One region of the Cupriavidus sp. GW823-FHT06D04 genome, then DNA from elsewhere that is predicted to be linked to it. Evidence: predicted binding sites of a transcription regulator. Region 1 holds the regulator's gene; the other holds the start of a gene.
What was found. The regulator NrdR, encoded in region 1, represses ribonucleotide reductase genes. The targets are predictions, from matches to a motif close to CACNANATNTNGTG.
Positions count from the first base shown of each region.

Region 2: a site for NrdR is predicted at 5,137-5,150, ahead of AC1Q7H_RS03280 (ribonucleoside-diphosphate reductase subunit alpha). Genes of this name have one in related genera too.

Region 1 is NZ_JBXAHL010000001.1:254,536-261,988, reverse strand. It holds gene AC1Q7H_RS01245 (PilW family protein) at 1-767, opposite strand, end outside; gene pilV (type IV pilus modification protein PilV) at 769-1,398, opposite strand; gene nrdR (transcriptional regulator NrdR) at 1,530-1,997, opposite strand; gene glyA (serine hydroxymethyltransferase) at 2,153-3,400, opposite strand; ZMP/ZTP riboswitch at 3,528-3,673, opposite strand; gene ybgC (tol-pal system-associated acyl-CoA thioesterase) at 3,829-4,233, shown strand; gene tolQ (protein TolQ) at 4,230-4,913, shown strand; gene tolR (protein TolR) at 4,985-5,428, shown strand; gene tolA (cell envelope integrity protein TolA) at 5,465-6,490, shown strand; gene tolB (Tol-Pal system beta propeller repeat protein TolB) at 6,696-7,453, shown strand, end outside.
Region 2 is NZ_JBXAHL010000001.1:697,324-704,776, reverse strand. It holds gene AC1Q7H_RS03305 (cytochrome C assembly family protein) at 1-204, shown strand, start outside; gene AC1Q7H_RS03300 (PP0621 family protein) at 211-516, shown strand; gene AC1Q7H_RS03295 (sensor histidine kinase) at 513-2,618, shown strand; gene AC1Q7H_RS03290 (sigma-54-dependent transcriptional regulator) at 2,644-4,266, shown strand; gene ampD (1,6-anhydro-N-acetylmuramyl-L-alanine amidase AmpD) at 4,263-4,880, shown strand; gene AC1Q7H_RS03280 (ribonucleoside-diphosphate reductase subunit alpha) at 5,374-7,453, shown strand, end outside.

The DNA.
Region 1 (7,453 bases):
AAGCGGTCCGGGGTCTGGTCGAAATTCGTATCCACGCCGTAGAGCACCTGGAAGACTTCGACGCCTGAGATCAGCGAAACAGCCTGGTACGCCGTGCCGGCCGTGAGGATTTCCTTGTTGGCGGTGTCCCGTGGACGATAGCCACACATCAGCTGAGGCATGCCGCTGGCATCGTTGCTGACATAGAAGACCGCCATGCCGCGCGCGAGGTCTGCGTCTTCCCAGGCCTGCGGCTCGGCGACGCCGTTGCCGGAGCAGTCGATCATGCTGTTGTCCGGAACGGTGCGGTCCTGCTGCGTGCCCGAACCGAAGAAGCGGACCTGCAGCACATCGCTCTTGTTCACGGCGCCCGCCTGGGCAGGACACGCGAGGTTCTGCGCCGGATTGCCGAGGTCTTGCGTGGGGGCGCTGCAGTTGTCGAGGCCGCTGATGGTCGGCGACAGGCTCGTGGTCGTGAGCATGACGCCTCCAGGGCTGGGCGCGGGTGGCCCGCTGGCGCCGGGCGAGGCCGCGGCGCTGTTGCCCGCATAATTGCTCCAGGCGGCCTGGCGCACGATCCGCACCACGGTATCCACCGCAAAGCGGCCTTTCTCATCCAGCGCCGTGGTGTCGTCGATGCTGTTGTAGTTGGCTCGCCCGGTCAGGTAGAGCGCCGCGGCAGCCATGATCAGGAGCAGGCTCAGCGTCATCGCTACCATCAGCTCCACCAGCGACAGCCCCAGCTGACGATGCCGGCCGGGGTTGAGATACGTCCTGGCGTTCCGCATGTCAGTTCACCGTACCCTGCGTGGCCACGATGACCACCTGGGGGCGCGTGCCCATGTCGGACATGTCGACCCGTGCCGCGACGGTTTTGGCGGCAAGCCGCGAGATCCAGCCGATCTTGATGACAATCGGTGCGTCGTCCGGGCGGCCAGTGGCCGATGGCGTGCATCCCCATGAGAAGCCGGTGGTCTGGTCGTACGCAACCATGTCCCGGCAAATCACGGCGCGTCCGCCAGGCAGGCCTGTGCTGACACGCTCCCAGAACTCGGCGACATCGAAATCCGCCAGTTGCTGCGCGCACCCGGCCGCCGTGCCCGAGCAGGCGATCGCGTACGGGCTGTTTGCTGCCGTGAGCGCGGGTGGCTGCCCGGTGGCGGTGTCGATGAAGTAGCGGTTCGGGGTGATGGCTTCCGCCGCCGCGCCGGTTTGCGAGACGGCAGGATTGGCACGCATGCGCTCGGCCATCTCGGTGGCCAGCTGCATGGCAGTGGTGTCGTAGGAAGCTTGTTGCGTGAAGCGGGATGAATTCAGCAGCAGGCTGGCGACGCCGAGCACGCCAACCGCCAGAACGACAATTGCCACCAATGCTTCGAGCATGGCAAAGCCGGCTGCCCCGCGGCAGCGTTGACCCATTCTGACCCCCGTCAAAAGACGTCCGACTTCGTTAACTTCTTTTTTTGGTCTGCAATCCGGGCCCTTTTAATATGCGACAGCGGGCCTTGCGGAAATGCAACGGGGATTAAACAACGATTTTGTTACTTTTACTACCCCTTCCGGGGGGTGGACGCCGCAAATTCATCCAGCACGTCGCGGAATTCCGACACGTCCTCAAAGCTCCGGTACACCGAAGCAAAGCGGATATACGCAATCTTGTCGAGCTTGCGCAATTCGCGCATCACCAGCTCGCCGACCTGGCTGCTGGGGATTTCCTTTTCGCCCAGGGCCAGCAGTTTTTCTTCGATGCGGGTGATGGCTTCGTCGATGGCTTCGGCGGAGACCGGGCGCTTGCGCAGCGCCAGGCGCATGGAATCCTTCAGCTTGGCGCGGGTGTAGTCCACGCGCGAGCCGTTTTTCTTGACGATGGCGGGGAAGAACAGCTCGATCCGCTCATAGGTGGTGAAGCGGCGGTCGCAGGCTTCGCAGCGGCGGCGCCGGCGCACGGCATCGCCGTCTTCCGACATGCGCGTGTCGAGTACCTGGGTATTGGAATGACCGCAAAAGGGGCATTTCATGCCGGACCACCTTCAGTTGAACCCCGTCGCCTTGTCCGTGTTGTCGTTCTGCGGTGGCGGGGCGGGTTGGCGAGGCCCGCAAGCCGGTGCCCCGGGGCGCCGGCTTGCGGAGCTGCCGGCCGCTCATGCGAACCCGCATGGGCGGCCTCGATGCATCAGCCGTAGACCGGGAAACGCTTGGTCAGGGCTGCCGCCTGCTCGCGCACGCTGGCGATGTTGGCGGCGTCGTGCGGGTTGTCCAGCACATCGGCGATCAGGTTGCCGACGATGCGGGCTTCTTCTTCCTTGAAGCCGCGCGTGGTCATGGCCGGCGAGCCCAGGCGGATGCCCGAGGTCACGAACGGCTTTTCCGGATCGTTGGGGATGGCGTTCTTGTTGACGGTGATATGCGCCTCGCCCAGGATGCGCTCGGCTTCCTTGCCGGTGATGTTCTTGGCGCGCAGGTCGACCAGCATCACGTGGCTTTCGGTACGGCCCGAGACAATGCGCAGGCCGCGCGCGATCAGGGTCTCGGCCAGCACGGCGGCGTTCTTCACCACTTGCTGCTGGTAGGCCTTGAACTCAGGCGTCAGCGCTTCCTTGAACGCGACCGCCTTGCCGGCGATCACGTGCATCAGCGGGCCGCCCTGGATGCCGGGGAAGATCGCCGAGTTGATGGCCTTCTCGTGCTCGGCCTTCATCAGGATCACGCCGCCGCGCGGGCCGCGCAGGCTCTTGTGCGTGGTGGTGGTGACGAAGTCGGCGTGCGGCACCGGGTTCGGGTAGACGCCCGCGGCGATCAGGCCGGCGTAGTGGGCCATGTCGACCATGAAGTAGGCGCCGATCGACTTGGCCACCTTGCTGATGCGCTCGAAGTCGATGCGCAGCGCGAAGGCCGAGGCGCCGGCGATGATCAGCTTGGGCTTCTTCTCTTGCGCCAGCTTTTCCAGCGCATCGTAGTCGATGTCTTCCTGGGCGTTCAGGCCGTAGCTGACCACGTTGAACCACTTGCCGCTCATGTTCAGGGCCATGCCGTGGGTCAGGTGGCCGCCTTCGGCCAGGCTCATGCCCATGATGGTGTCGCCCGGCTTGAGCACGGCGAAGTACACACCCTGGTTGGCCTGCGAGCCCGAGTTGGGCTGCACGTTGGCGGCTTCGGCGCCGAACAGCTGCTTGACGCGGTCAATGGCCAGCTGCTCGACCACGTCGACGTACTCGCAACCGCCGTAGTAGCGCTTGCCGGGATAGCCCTCGGCGTACTTGTTGGTCAGCTGCGAACCCTGGGCGGCCATCACGGCCGGCGAGGTGTAGTTCTCGGAGGCGATCAGCTCGATGTGGTCTTCCTGGCGCTGGTTTTCCTGCTGGATGGCGGCAAAGACCTCGGGGTCGATCTGGTCGATCGTAAAACGGCTGCGTTCGAACATGGCGAAACTCGTCTGAAAAATAGGGAATCCGATTCACGCATCGGGGGTAGGGCGCGCGGGGAAGGCTAGCGGCGACCAGCACCGGCGGCACGTTGTAACCGTCGGTGCAGGGCGCACCCTGCTTCCCATTCGCTGCCCAGGCGAGCGGCAGGCGCAAGCAACTTCACGCCTAGGCGTGCTGAACGTTACGCGAACGCGCAATGAACGTCACGCCAGAGAACTTGCGCTTCCTCGTGGTAGTGCCCACTGACTTCGCCAGTCGCGCAAGATGGAATGGTTGCGCGCAGTGTAGCGCGAGGCGGGCGCCCGCCGCAAGCCGTCGGCCCCGCCAGGCAAGGACTGGCAAGGGCTGGCCAGCAACTTGCTGTTGCAAAGTCGTCATGCGGGTTTACACGAAACCGCTATCGCTCTCCGTTACAATCGCGGCCATGACAAACTTTGTCTGGACCCTGCGGGTGTACTGGGAAGACACCGACGCGGGTGGCGTAGTGTTCTACGCCAACTACCTGAAGTTCTTCGAGCGCGCCCGCACCGAGTGGCTGCGTGCGCTCGGCATCGAGCAGCAGTCGCTCGCCGACGAGGCGGGCGTGGTATTTATCGTCCGCAGTACGGCGGTGGACTACAATGCGCCCGCCCGGCTGGATGACCAGCTCGAGATCCGCACGCGCATCGACCGGGTCGGCCCGGCGTCGGTCCAGTTCACCCAGGAAGCCTGGCGTGCCGAGCTGATGCTGGCATCTGGCGCGATCCGCGTTGGGTGTGTCGATCGAAGCACTTTCCGTCCCGCCCCGATTCCCGACCCCGTTCTAGCTACCATCAAGTCCGCACGATGAATCCCGTGACCGTCACGCAAGACATGTCGATCGTAACGCTGGTGCTCCACGCCAGCCTGCTGGCACAGGCCGTCATGGTGCTGTTGCTCGTCATGTCCCTGTTTTCGTGGACCTATATCTTCCGCAAGCACCTGGCGCTGCGCTCGGCGCGCACCCAGACCGAGGGGTTCGAACGCGACTTCTGGGCCGGCGGCGACCTGCAGGCGCTATATAACAGTGCCGTCAACAACCGCCACAACACCGGCGCGCTGGAGCGGATCTTTGAATCCGGCATGGGCGAGTTCCTGAAGGCACGCGAGCGCGGCAATGAAGCCGGCGCGCTGCTCGATGCCGCCCGGCGCGCGATGCGCGCGGCCTACCAGCGCGAGATGGATGTGCTGGAATCGCATCTGCCGTTCCTGGCGTCGGTGGGTTCGGTGAGCCCGTATATCGGCCTGTTCGGTACGGTCTGGGGGATCATGAACGCATTCCGCGGCCTGTCGAATGTGCAGCAGGCGACTCTCGCATCGGTAGCCCCCGGTATTGCCGAGGCGCTGGTAGCAACCGCGATCGGCCTGTTCGCGGCGATTCCGGCGGTGATCGCCTACAACCGGTATGCCACGGAGATCGACCGCCTGGCGATCCGGTTCGAGAGCTTCATGGAAGAGTTCCTGAACATCCTGCAACGGCAGGCACGCTAACTGCACACGTATCGAATCTAATCCAGACGGTCCGGGCGCAAGCCCGGGCCGGCGTTTCCAGGAGTCCTGCAATGGCAGCCATTCAGCGCCGCGGCGGCTCGCGCCGCCGGGCCAGCGCCGAGATCAATGTCGTGCCGTACATCGACGTCATGCTCGTGCTGCTGGTCATCTTCATGGTGGCGGCGCCGATCGTGAGCCCCGCCACCGTCGACCTGCCCACTGTGGCCAACGCCACGCCGCAGCAGAAGGCGCCGCCGATCGTGGTCACCGTGCACGAGAGCGGCCAGCTCACCGCGCGCGGCAAGGACAACGCCGGCAATGCCTTCGAGCGCAAGCTCGACAAGCAGGGCCTGCTCGACTTTGTGCACCAGCGCCAGAACGAGAATCCCGACCAGCCGGTGGTGATTGCCGCCGACCGCTCGGTCAAGTACGAGGCGGTGCTGGACGTGATGTCGATCCTGAAAGCCGATGGCATCAAGCGCGTCGGCCTGATGGTCAAGTCCAAGACCTCCTGACGCATTGAAGCGCCTATCTGATTGCCGTTGCGCCTGATGAAGACCGTCGCCGCCTATCCCTACCAGCCGGTCAAGGAGCGGGGAACCCTGCGTTCCTTCCTGTTCGCGCTCTTCATGCACATGCTGCTGGCTGTCGTGCTGTACTACGGCGTGCGCTTGCAGAGCAGCACCCCGGTCGGCGCCGAGGCCGAGCTGTGGGAAGAGATTCCGGCCGCCACCGCGCCCCCGCCGCCGCCGCCGGCGCCGGTGGTGCAGCCGCGCCCGGCCCCGCCGCTGCCCGAGGTGAAGAGCAAGGTCGAGGACGACGCCGACATCGCGCTGGAACGCCAGAAGCGCCGTGCCGAGGCGGCAGCGCGCGAAGAGGCCGAGCGCAAGCAGGCGGCCGCGCGCAAGGAAGCCGAGCGCAAAGAGGCGGAACGCAAGGAAGCCGAGCGCAGGGAAGCGGAACAGCGCGAGGCCGAGCGCAAGGAAGCCCAGCGCAAGGACGACGCGAAGAAGAAGGCAGCGCAGCAGCAGGAACAGCAGCGCAAGGAGCAGGCCGAGCGCAAGGAAGCAGAACGCAAGGAAGCGGACGCCAAGGCCAAGGCCCAGGCGGACGCCAAGGCCAAGGCTGACGCCGAGAACAAGGCCAAGGCCAAGGCGGATGCCGACGCCAAGGCCAAGCGCGAGGCTGCGGCCAGTGCCCAGCGCAAGAGCGAGCTGGCGCGCCTGCAGGCGCTGGCCGGCGGCTCCGGCGCGGGCGGTGGCGGCGTGGGCAGCACGGCCGGCGCGGGTGCCGGCGGCGGTGGCAAGGCTTCGCCCGGCTATCCCGACCGCGTACGCCGCCGCGTGAAACCGAACATCGTCTTCACCGACGACGTAGACGGCAACCCGACTGCGGTGGTGTCCGTGCGGCTGGCGCCGGACGGCTCGCTGATGTCGGCGCGGCTGGCCAAGTCCAGCGGCAACTCGGCGTGGGACAACGCCGTGCTGCGCGCGGTCGAGCGTTCCGACCCGCTGCCGCGTGACGAGGACGGCAAGGCGCCGGCCAGCTTCACCATCACCTTCCGGCCGAAGGACTGAGTGGCCCGTAACGCATGATTTGCAACATAATGCAACCTTCATCGCCGGGTTTCAGTCCCATCGCTACCATGGCAGGTTGCCTGACGCGGCCGGCAGTGTGCAGCACGCACGCAGATCGGGCATGCGCCATGCGCAGCGCCCGACCTGCCCGTTTTGCCGATTGCCTGCCGTGCCCGACGAATCTTGTAATCGACTGAGGAGCAGCATGCGAAAGCTTTGGGCCCCCAACTGGCTGTCCGCGAGGCGGCACAACGCAACCCAACCCGAATCCCAACGCGCCATCGGCCCGGCCCCCCTGGCCGGCCGCCGCGCGCTGATGGCCTGGCTGGCCGCGGCGATGACGATGGCAGCCGGCGCCGCGCACGCGCAACTCAACGTTGAGATCTCCGGGGTCGGTTCCAGCCAGATTCCGGTTGCGACCGCCAACTTCCAGGGCGAGGCCCAGGCCCCGCAGAACCTGACCGCGATCATCCGCGCCGACCTGACGCGCAGCGGGCGCCTGCGCAATGTCGATCCGGGCGGCGCCACGGTGGCGGAATCCGCCAATGTCGACCTGGGCAGCTGGAAGTCGCGCGGCGCCGATGCCTTCGTCGCCGGCAGCGTGACCCCGGCCGCCGGCGGCAAGTATGAGGTCCGCTTCCGCCTGTACGACACCGTCAAGGGCCAGAGCCTGGGCGGGCTGGCCTTTACCGTCAACCAGTCCCAGCTGCGCGTGACCGCGCACAAAATCGCCGACTACATCTATGAAAAGCTGCTGGGCGAGCGCGGCGTGTTTGCCACGCGCCTGTCCTACGTGTCGAAGGTGGGCGGCCGCTACCAGCTGCTGATTTCCGACTCGGACGGCCAGAACGCGCAGGTGGCGCTGACCAGCAACGAGCCGATCATCTCGCCGTCGTGGTCGCCGGACGGCGCGCGCGTGGCCTATGTCTCGTTCGAGGCCAAGAAGCCGGTGGTGTATGTGCA
Region 2 (7,453 bases), 440 kb from region 1:
TTCGGCCGCGCCTTCCGGCTGGACCACAAGACGGTGTTCGCGCTGATCTCGTGGGCCATGTTCGGCGGCATCCTGGCCGGGCGCATCTTCCGCGGCTGGCGCGGCAAGGTGGCGCTGCGCTGGGTCATCGCCTCGTTCGGCATCCTGCTGCTGGCCTATGTCGGCAGCCGTTTCGTGATTGAAGTCGTCCTGCATCGTCTCTGATCTTCCATGGCACGTATCCTGATCCTGCTGGCCGTGGTGCTGGGCGTCATCTGGTGGCTGCGCGCCCGCGCCGAGGCCCGGCTGGCTGAACACCGCGCACGCCAGGCCCGCCAGGCCGGCGAGCGCACTGGCGCAGCCGGCCCGGCCGACGACGCCACCGCCGAACCCATGGTCCAGTGCGCCCAGTGCGGCGTGCACCTGCCGCAGGGCGAGGCCATTGCCTGGCGCGGCCTGCACTACTGCCGCCGCAGCCATCTGCCTGACGAGAGTCGGGCTGAAGGCGGTGACGGCAGCAGCGGCCCCCGCCCGTGACAGAGCCGGCGTCGTCGGGCTGGCAGCGGCTGAACGCCTGGCGCGGCCTGGCCCAACTGTGGCGCCAGCCCGAACCGCCTGACTTCCACTGGCGCCTGCTGCGCTATTTCTGCTGGACCCGCGTGGCCGTGGGCCTGCTGCTGGTCGGCTTTGCGCTGATGCGGCGCGGCGAGCCGGCATCCGTCACCGCCGTCACGAATGCGATCCCGCCCGTGCCGTTCGACCTTGGGGCCCTGGGCGGCATCGAGCACGCGGCGGCCATGACCATCGCCGTGCCCTATCTTGGCATTGCCGTGGCGATGCTGGCCGGCACGCTGTGGCGCCGGCACTTCCATCTGCGCGTGCGGGTGCAGGTGCTGGCCGACCTGGCCCTGCTGGCGCTGGTCTTCAGCGTGCTGGGGCGGGGCGGGCAGGCCGAGGGCCTGGCCATGATCTTCCTGCTGCCGGCGCTGGAAGCCGGCGCGCTGACCAGCCTGCTGTTCGCGCTGTTTGCCGCTTCGATCTCCGCGCTGGTGGTGATGAGCGGGCCCTTCATGCACACCATCCTGCTGCGCCAGGCCGATGCCGGGCTGCTGGGCTCGGGCCTGTTCGGGCTGGTGTTCATGATCGCGGCGCTGCTGATGTATATGCTGGCCAACCGCCAGATCGCGCAGGAGCGGCTGGCGCTGGCGCGCGAGCAGGAGCTGCGCCTGCAGCAGCTGGTCAACCGGCTGATGGTCAACGATATGCAGGACGGCGTGATGCTGGTGCGTGCCAACGGCGCGGTGGTGGCGGCGAACCCCGCGGCGGTGGTGCTGCTGGGCGTGCAGCCGCATGAGCGCATCTACTCACGCCGGCTGGGTGGTGCGGCAGGGCAGGGCGGCGAAGCCGTGCTGTTCGACCTGCGCCGCATCCCGCGCCTGCAGCCGCTGATGGAGATGCTGCGCGACTGGCTGCACAGCAAGGACGACGTGCCGCGCATCCTGCAGCTGCTGCCGATGGCGTCCGGCACCGCGCTGGCAGACGGCACCATGCAGCACACCCGGCTGCGGCTGCGCTTTGTGCTGCCGGGGCTGGCAGGTTTGCGTTCGACCATGGCGCATGGCCGCACCGTGCCGGCCACGCTGGATACGGCCGCCTGGAGCGAACTGTCGCCCGAAGCCGCCGGCCGCCTGCGCCTGGCCATCGCCCAGAACGAGGCCATGGCCTGGTCGCAGGAGGATGAGGCCCTGTTGCGCAACGAGATGCGCGACACCGTGCTGGTCCACATCGAAAGCTGGGAACGCATCGCCGAGCAGGTGCAGCAGGAAAAGCTGGCCGCCATGGGCCGGCTGGTGGCCAGCATCGCGCACCAGATCCGCAACCCGCTGGCGGCGATCAGCCAGGCCAGCGAGCTGCTGGGCGATTCCGGCCGGCGCGACCCCGCCGCCCAGGACCATGGCGGCGCCGATGTCGATATCGACGCCCGCCTGCTGCGCATCATCAACGACAACGTGCGCCGGCTGGACCAGGTGGTGTCAGACGTGCTGCAGATGTCGCGCCGCCCGCGCACCGGCCGCAGCACCGTGCACCTGGCGCAGGCGCTGCCCGAGATCGTCGAGCGCTGGCGCGCCGAAATGCGCTCGCGCCGCCCGCGCGCAGGCGAGACCCGCCCGGCGGGCCGGGCCGACATCAACGCCAATGCCATCCGGCTGACCGTGGACGTGGCCCAGCCGGTGGTGTTCGACGCCTCGCAGCTGCAACAGGTACTGGGCAACCTGCTGGACAACGCCTGGCGCTACTGCAGCCGGCTGCCGGGCTCGATCCGGCTGTTGGCGCATGCGCTGGACCAGCACCATGCCGAGCTGATCGTCTGGAACGACGGCGCCGAAGTCGCGCGCGAGCACCAGCGCAGCCTGTTCGAACCGTTCTTCACCAGCAACGCCCAGGGCACCGGGCTGGGCCTGTTCATGGCGCGCGAGCTGTGCGGCGCCAATGACGCCCAGGTGCGCTACGGCGCCATCGCCTTGCCGGCGCTGCTCGAGCGCACCGGCATGCTGGCCCCCGCCGCGCGCGATACACTGCCGGCCAAGGCTTTCGTGCTGACGCTGCGCATCGAGAGTGCCGATGCGGCCGCCGCCTGACCTGTCCCAACCCAGCCACCACCCCATGCCACCCCGAATGCCCCGAGCGCCCGACCCCATCCTGGTCATCGACGACGAGGCCGACCTGCGCGAGCTGCTGGACATCTCGATCCGCCGCATGGGCCATGACGTGGTGCTGGCCGGCTCCCTGGCCGAGGCGCGCGAGAAGCTGGCACAGGGCCGCTACAGCCTGGTGCTGACCGACATGCGGCTGGGCGACGGCCTGGGTATAGAGATCGTGCGCCAGCTGTCGGCCGCGCCGGAGCGCATCCCGGTGGCGGTCATCACCGCCTACGGCAGCGCCGACAACGCCGTGGAAGCACTCAAGGCCGGCGCCTTCGACTACATCGCCAAGCCGGTCTCGCTGGAGCAGCTGCGCAGCCTGGTGCTGAACGCGCTGGGCCGCCAGCAACGCGACAGCACCGATGCCGAAGCCGCCGCGGCCGAGCAGGCCGCCGACCGCGCCGCGGCCCTGCTGCCCGGCCATTCCGCCGCCATGCAGGAGGTTCGCCGCTCGCTGTCGCGGCTGGCGCGTAGCATGGCGCCGGTGGTGATCAGCGGCGAATCCGGCAGCGGCAAGGAGCGCGCCGCGCGCGCCATTCACGCCACCAGCGGGCGGGCCGCGCATCCCTTTATCGCCGTCAACTGCGGCGCCATCCCCGAGAACCTGATGGAGTCCGAGTTCTTCGGCCATGTCAAAGGCGCCTTCACCGGTGCCGACGGGGAGCGCGGCGGCTTCTTCCAGGCCGCCAACGGCGGCACGCTGCTGCTGGACGAGGTGGCCGACCTGCCGCTGCCGATGCAGGTCAAGCTGCTGCGCGCGCTGCAGGAGCGCCGCGTGCGCAAGATCGGCGCCAGCCGCGAAGACGCCGTCGACGTGCGCGTGATGTGCGCCAGCCACAAGGACCTGGCCGCGATGGTGGCGGCCGGGCAGTTCCGGCAGGACTTGTACTACCGCCTGAACGTGCTGGCGCTGCGCATGCCCACGCTGCGCGAGCGCGGTGAAGACATCCCGGTGCTGGCGCGCGCCATCCTGGACCACCTGGCGGTGCGCTACGGCGACCCGCGCCCCAAGCGGCTGTCGCCGGCGGCGCTGCAACGGCTGGTGGCCTATCCCTTCCCGGGCAACGTGCGCGAGCTGGAGAACCTGCTGGAGCGCGCCTACGCCTTTGCCGAGAGCGAAGAGATCGAGCTGGCCGATCTGGGCCCGCTGGACGCCGGTGCCGAACGGGCCGGGCTGATGCATGCCCCCGCGCCGGCGATGGCGCCTAACTATTACGCACCCTGGGGTGCCGCAGGCATGTGGGCGCCGGTGCCGCCGGCCGCCGCGCCCGCGCCGGCCCTGGCAGAGCCGCCGCCCGTGGCACCGACCCCGGCCAGCGCGCCCGAACCCGAGCCCGCCGGCGACCCCGCCGAACGTGCCTGCCGCGGCATCGTCTTCCCGATCGACCTGCCGGCCAGGCTGGAAGCCGTGGAGCGCGAGCTGATTCTGCAGGCGCTGGCGCAGACCAACTTCAATCGCACCGCGGCCGCGCCGCTGCTGGGCCTGAACCTGCGCCAGCTGCGCTACCGCATCCAGCAACTGGGCATCCGCGAAGCCATGGACGCCGCCGACCGCAGCGCCGTGGAAGGCGGGGGCACGCCATGAGCAAGCCTGAGCACCGCTACCTGCCCGATGCCGACGGCTGGGTCCCCGCCGCGCGCCGCGTGCCGTCGCCCAATTTCGATGAGCGCCCGGCCGGCATGCCGGTGGACCTGGTGGTGCTGCACAACATCAGCCTGCCGCCCGGCCAGTTCGGCAGCGGCGACATCGAGGCCTTCTTCCAGAACCGGCTCGATCCCAATAAGCACCCGTTCTTTGCCACCATCCACCAGGTGCAGGTGTCCGCGCACTTCCTGGTCACCCGCGAGGGTGAACTGGTGCAGTTCGTCCCGTGCACGCAGCGGGCCTGGCACGCCGGGCAGTCAGACTTCTTCGGCCGCGCCCGCTGCAACGATTTTTCCATCGGCATCGAGATCGAGGGCTGCGACGACCTGCCGTTCACCCTGGCCCAGTACGACACCGTGGCCGCGCTGGTGCCCGCGCTGCTGGTCGCCTACCCGGTGCGCGCGATTGCCGGCCACAGCGACATCGCCCCGGGGCGCAAGACCGATCCCGGCCCGCATTTCGACTGGGCGCGCTTCGCCAGGCAGGCGGGCGTGGCGCCGGGCATGTTGCCCTACCAGTGCCCTGGCGCGGCTGGCCAGGTGACGAATTCTTAACGTCATTCCCCATCCCCGTGCGCCCCGTTCCGGCGCACATGCCCTACCTCGGCGTGGGGCTATCGCAACCTCGCAACAATCAAAAAAATTTTTGTGAAATGTGCAGTTGCGAACGGTCTGGCGAAAACCCTTGCGAGTATTAGGGTTGCGGGCATGTGGCGCTGCCGCATCGGCGCAACCGCCTCCGAAATAGCGCTTGTCAAGACTGGTCATTCGGATTCGTTTCACTATACTTAGCCCAGTTTCACGCGTCACACACTATATCTAGTAGTCAAACCGGGGAGCCGGCCCAAGGGCGAGTCAGGGATCACGAAGTTCGTGCATCGTCTCGAAACCGCCCGCTAAGGCCAGCGAATCACAAGAGTCCCTGGCGAAATGTTCACGTAAAGGCAGTCTGTCCGCCCTGACTTCACGCCGGGAGGGACGTTCTTTTCGCCGCATTTCGCCAGGGACTCTTTTGTCTCTTATTTCCAGGGTAAAAACAGGAGTTCTCATGCAAACGGCCCAGAACGAAATCACCACGGGTGGCGCCGCCGCCGGTATTGCACCGACCGCGCAGCAGACCCCCGCCAACGCCGCCAATACGAACTACCCGGATCACAAGATCATTCGACGCAACGGCGCCGTGGTGGCTTTCGAGCCGTCCAAGATCGCCGTTGCCATGACCAAGGCCTTCCTCGCCGTGAATGGCGGGCAGGGCGCCGCGTCCGCGCGTGTGCGCGAGATCGTCGAGCAACTGACTGACAACGTCGTGCGCGCGCTGGTGCGCAGCCGCCCCAACGGGGGCGCCATCCATATTGAAGACGTGCAGGACCACGTGGAACTGGTGCTGATGCGCTCGGGCGAGCATGAAGTGGCCCGCGCCTATGTGCTGTACCGCGAGAAGCGCAAGGACGAGCGCGCCCAGGCCAACGCCCAGGCCGTGGCCCGCGTGCAGGAAGGCGGCATCTCGGTCAACGTGACCGATGGCGGCGTCACGCACGTGCTGGACATCGCCGCGCTGCACGCCCTGATCGACAATGCCTGCAGCGGCCTTGGCAATGCAGTGAGCGCCGAGCCGATCCTGAAGGAAACCCTGAAGAACCTGTACGACGGCGTACCGATGACGCAGGTGTACGACTCCGCCATCCTGGCCGCGCGTACCCTGATCGAAAAAGACCCGGACTACAGCCAGGTCACCGCCCGTATCCTGCTGCACACCATCCGCAAGGAAATCCTGGGCACCGAAGTGACCCAGGCCGAGATGTCCAGCCGCTACGCCGAGTACTTCCCCAAGTTCATCGCCCGCGGCATTCAAGCCGAACTGCTGGACGAGCAACTGGCCACCTACGACCTGGCCCGCCTGGGCGCGGCGCTGGACGCCGGCCGCGACTTCCAGTTCAACTACCTGGGCCTGCAGACCCTGTACGACCGCTACTTCCTGCATATCGATGAAACCCGCATCGAAATGCCGCAAGCCTTCTTCATGCGCGTGGCCATGGGCCTGGCGCTGAACGAGAAGGACCGTGAAGCGCGCGCCATCGAGTTCTACCAGCTGCTGTCGTCGTTCGACTTCATGTCGTCCACGCCGACCCTGTTCAACTCCGGCACCCGCCGCTCGCAGCTGTCGTCGTGCTACCTGACCACCGTCTCGGACGACCTGGAAGGCATCTATGAAGCGCTGAAGGAAAACGCCCTGCTGTCCAAGTTCGCCGGCGGCCTGGGCAATGACTGGACCAACGTGCGCGCACTGGGCTCGCACATCAAAGGCACCAACGGCAAGTCGCAAGGCGTGGTGCCGTTCCTGAAGGTGGTCAACGACACCGCCGTGGCGGTGAACCAGGGCGGCAAGCGCAAGGGCGCCGTCTGCGCCTACCTGGAAACGTGGCACCTGGACATCGAAGAATTCCTGGAACTGCGCAAGAACACCGGCGACGACCGCCGCCGCACCCACGACATGAACACGGCCAACTGGATTCCGGACCTGTTCATGAAGCGCGTGATGGAAGCCGGCGAATGGACCCTTTTCTCGCCCGCCACCTGCCCGGACCTGCACGACAAGGTCGGCAAGGAATTCGAAAAGGCCTACCTGGGCTATGAAGCCAAGGCCGCCAGCGGCGAACTGAAGCTGTTCAAGAAGCTGCCGGCGCTGCAACTGTGGCGCAAGATGCTGGGTATGCTGTTCGAGACCGGCCACCCGTGGATCACCTTCAAGGATCCGTGCAACATCCGCAGCCCGCAGCAGCACGTGGGCGTGGTGCACAGCTCCAACCTGTGCACGGAAATCACGCTCAATACCAATGAGAGCGAGATCGCCGTGTGCAACCTGGGCTCGGTCAACCTGGTCGCCCACATGACCAAGCAGGCCGACGGCACCTACGCGCTGGATCACGCCAAGCTGCAGAAGACCGTGCGCACCGCCATGCGCATGCTCGACAACGTGATCGACATCAACTACTACGCCGTGGACAAGGCGCGCAATTCCAACCTGCGCCACCGTCCGGTCGGCATGGGCATCATGGGCTTCCAGGACTGCCTGCACGTGCTGCGCACGCCGTACTCCAGCGACGCCGCCGTCAAGTTTGCCGATACCT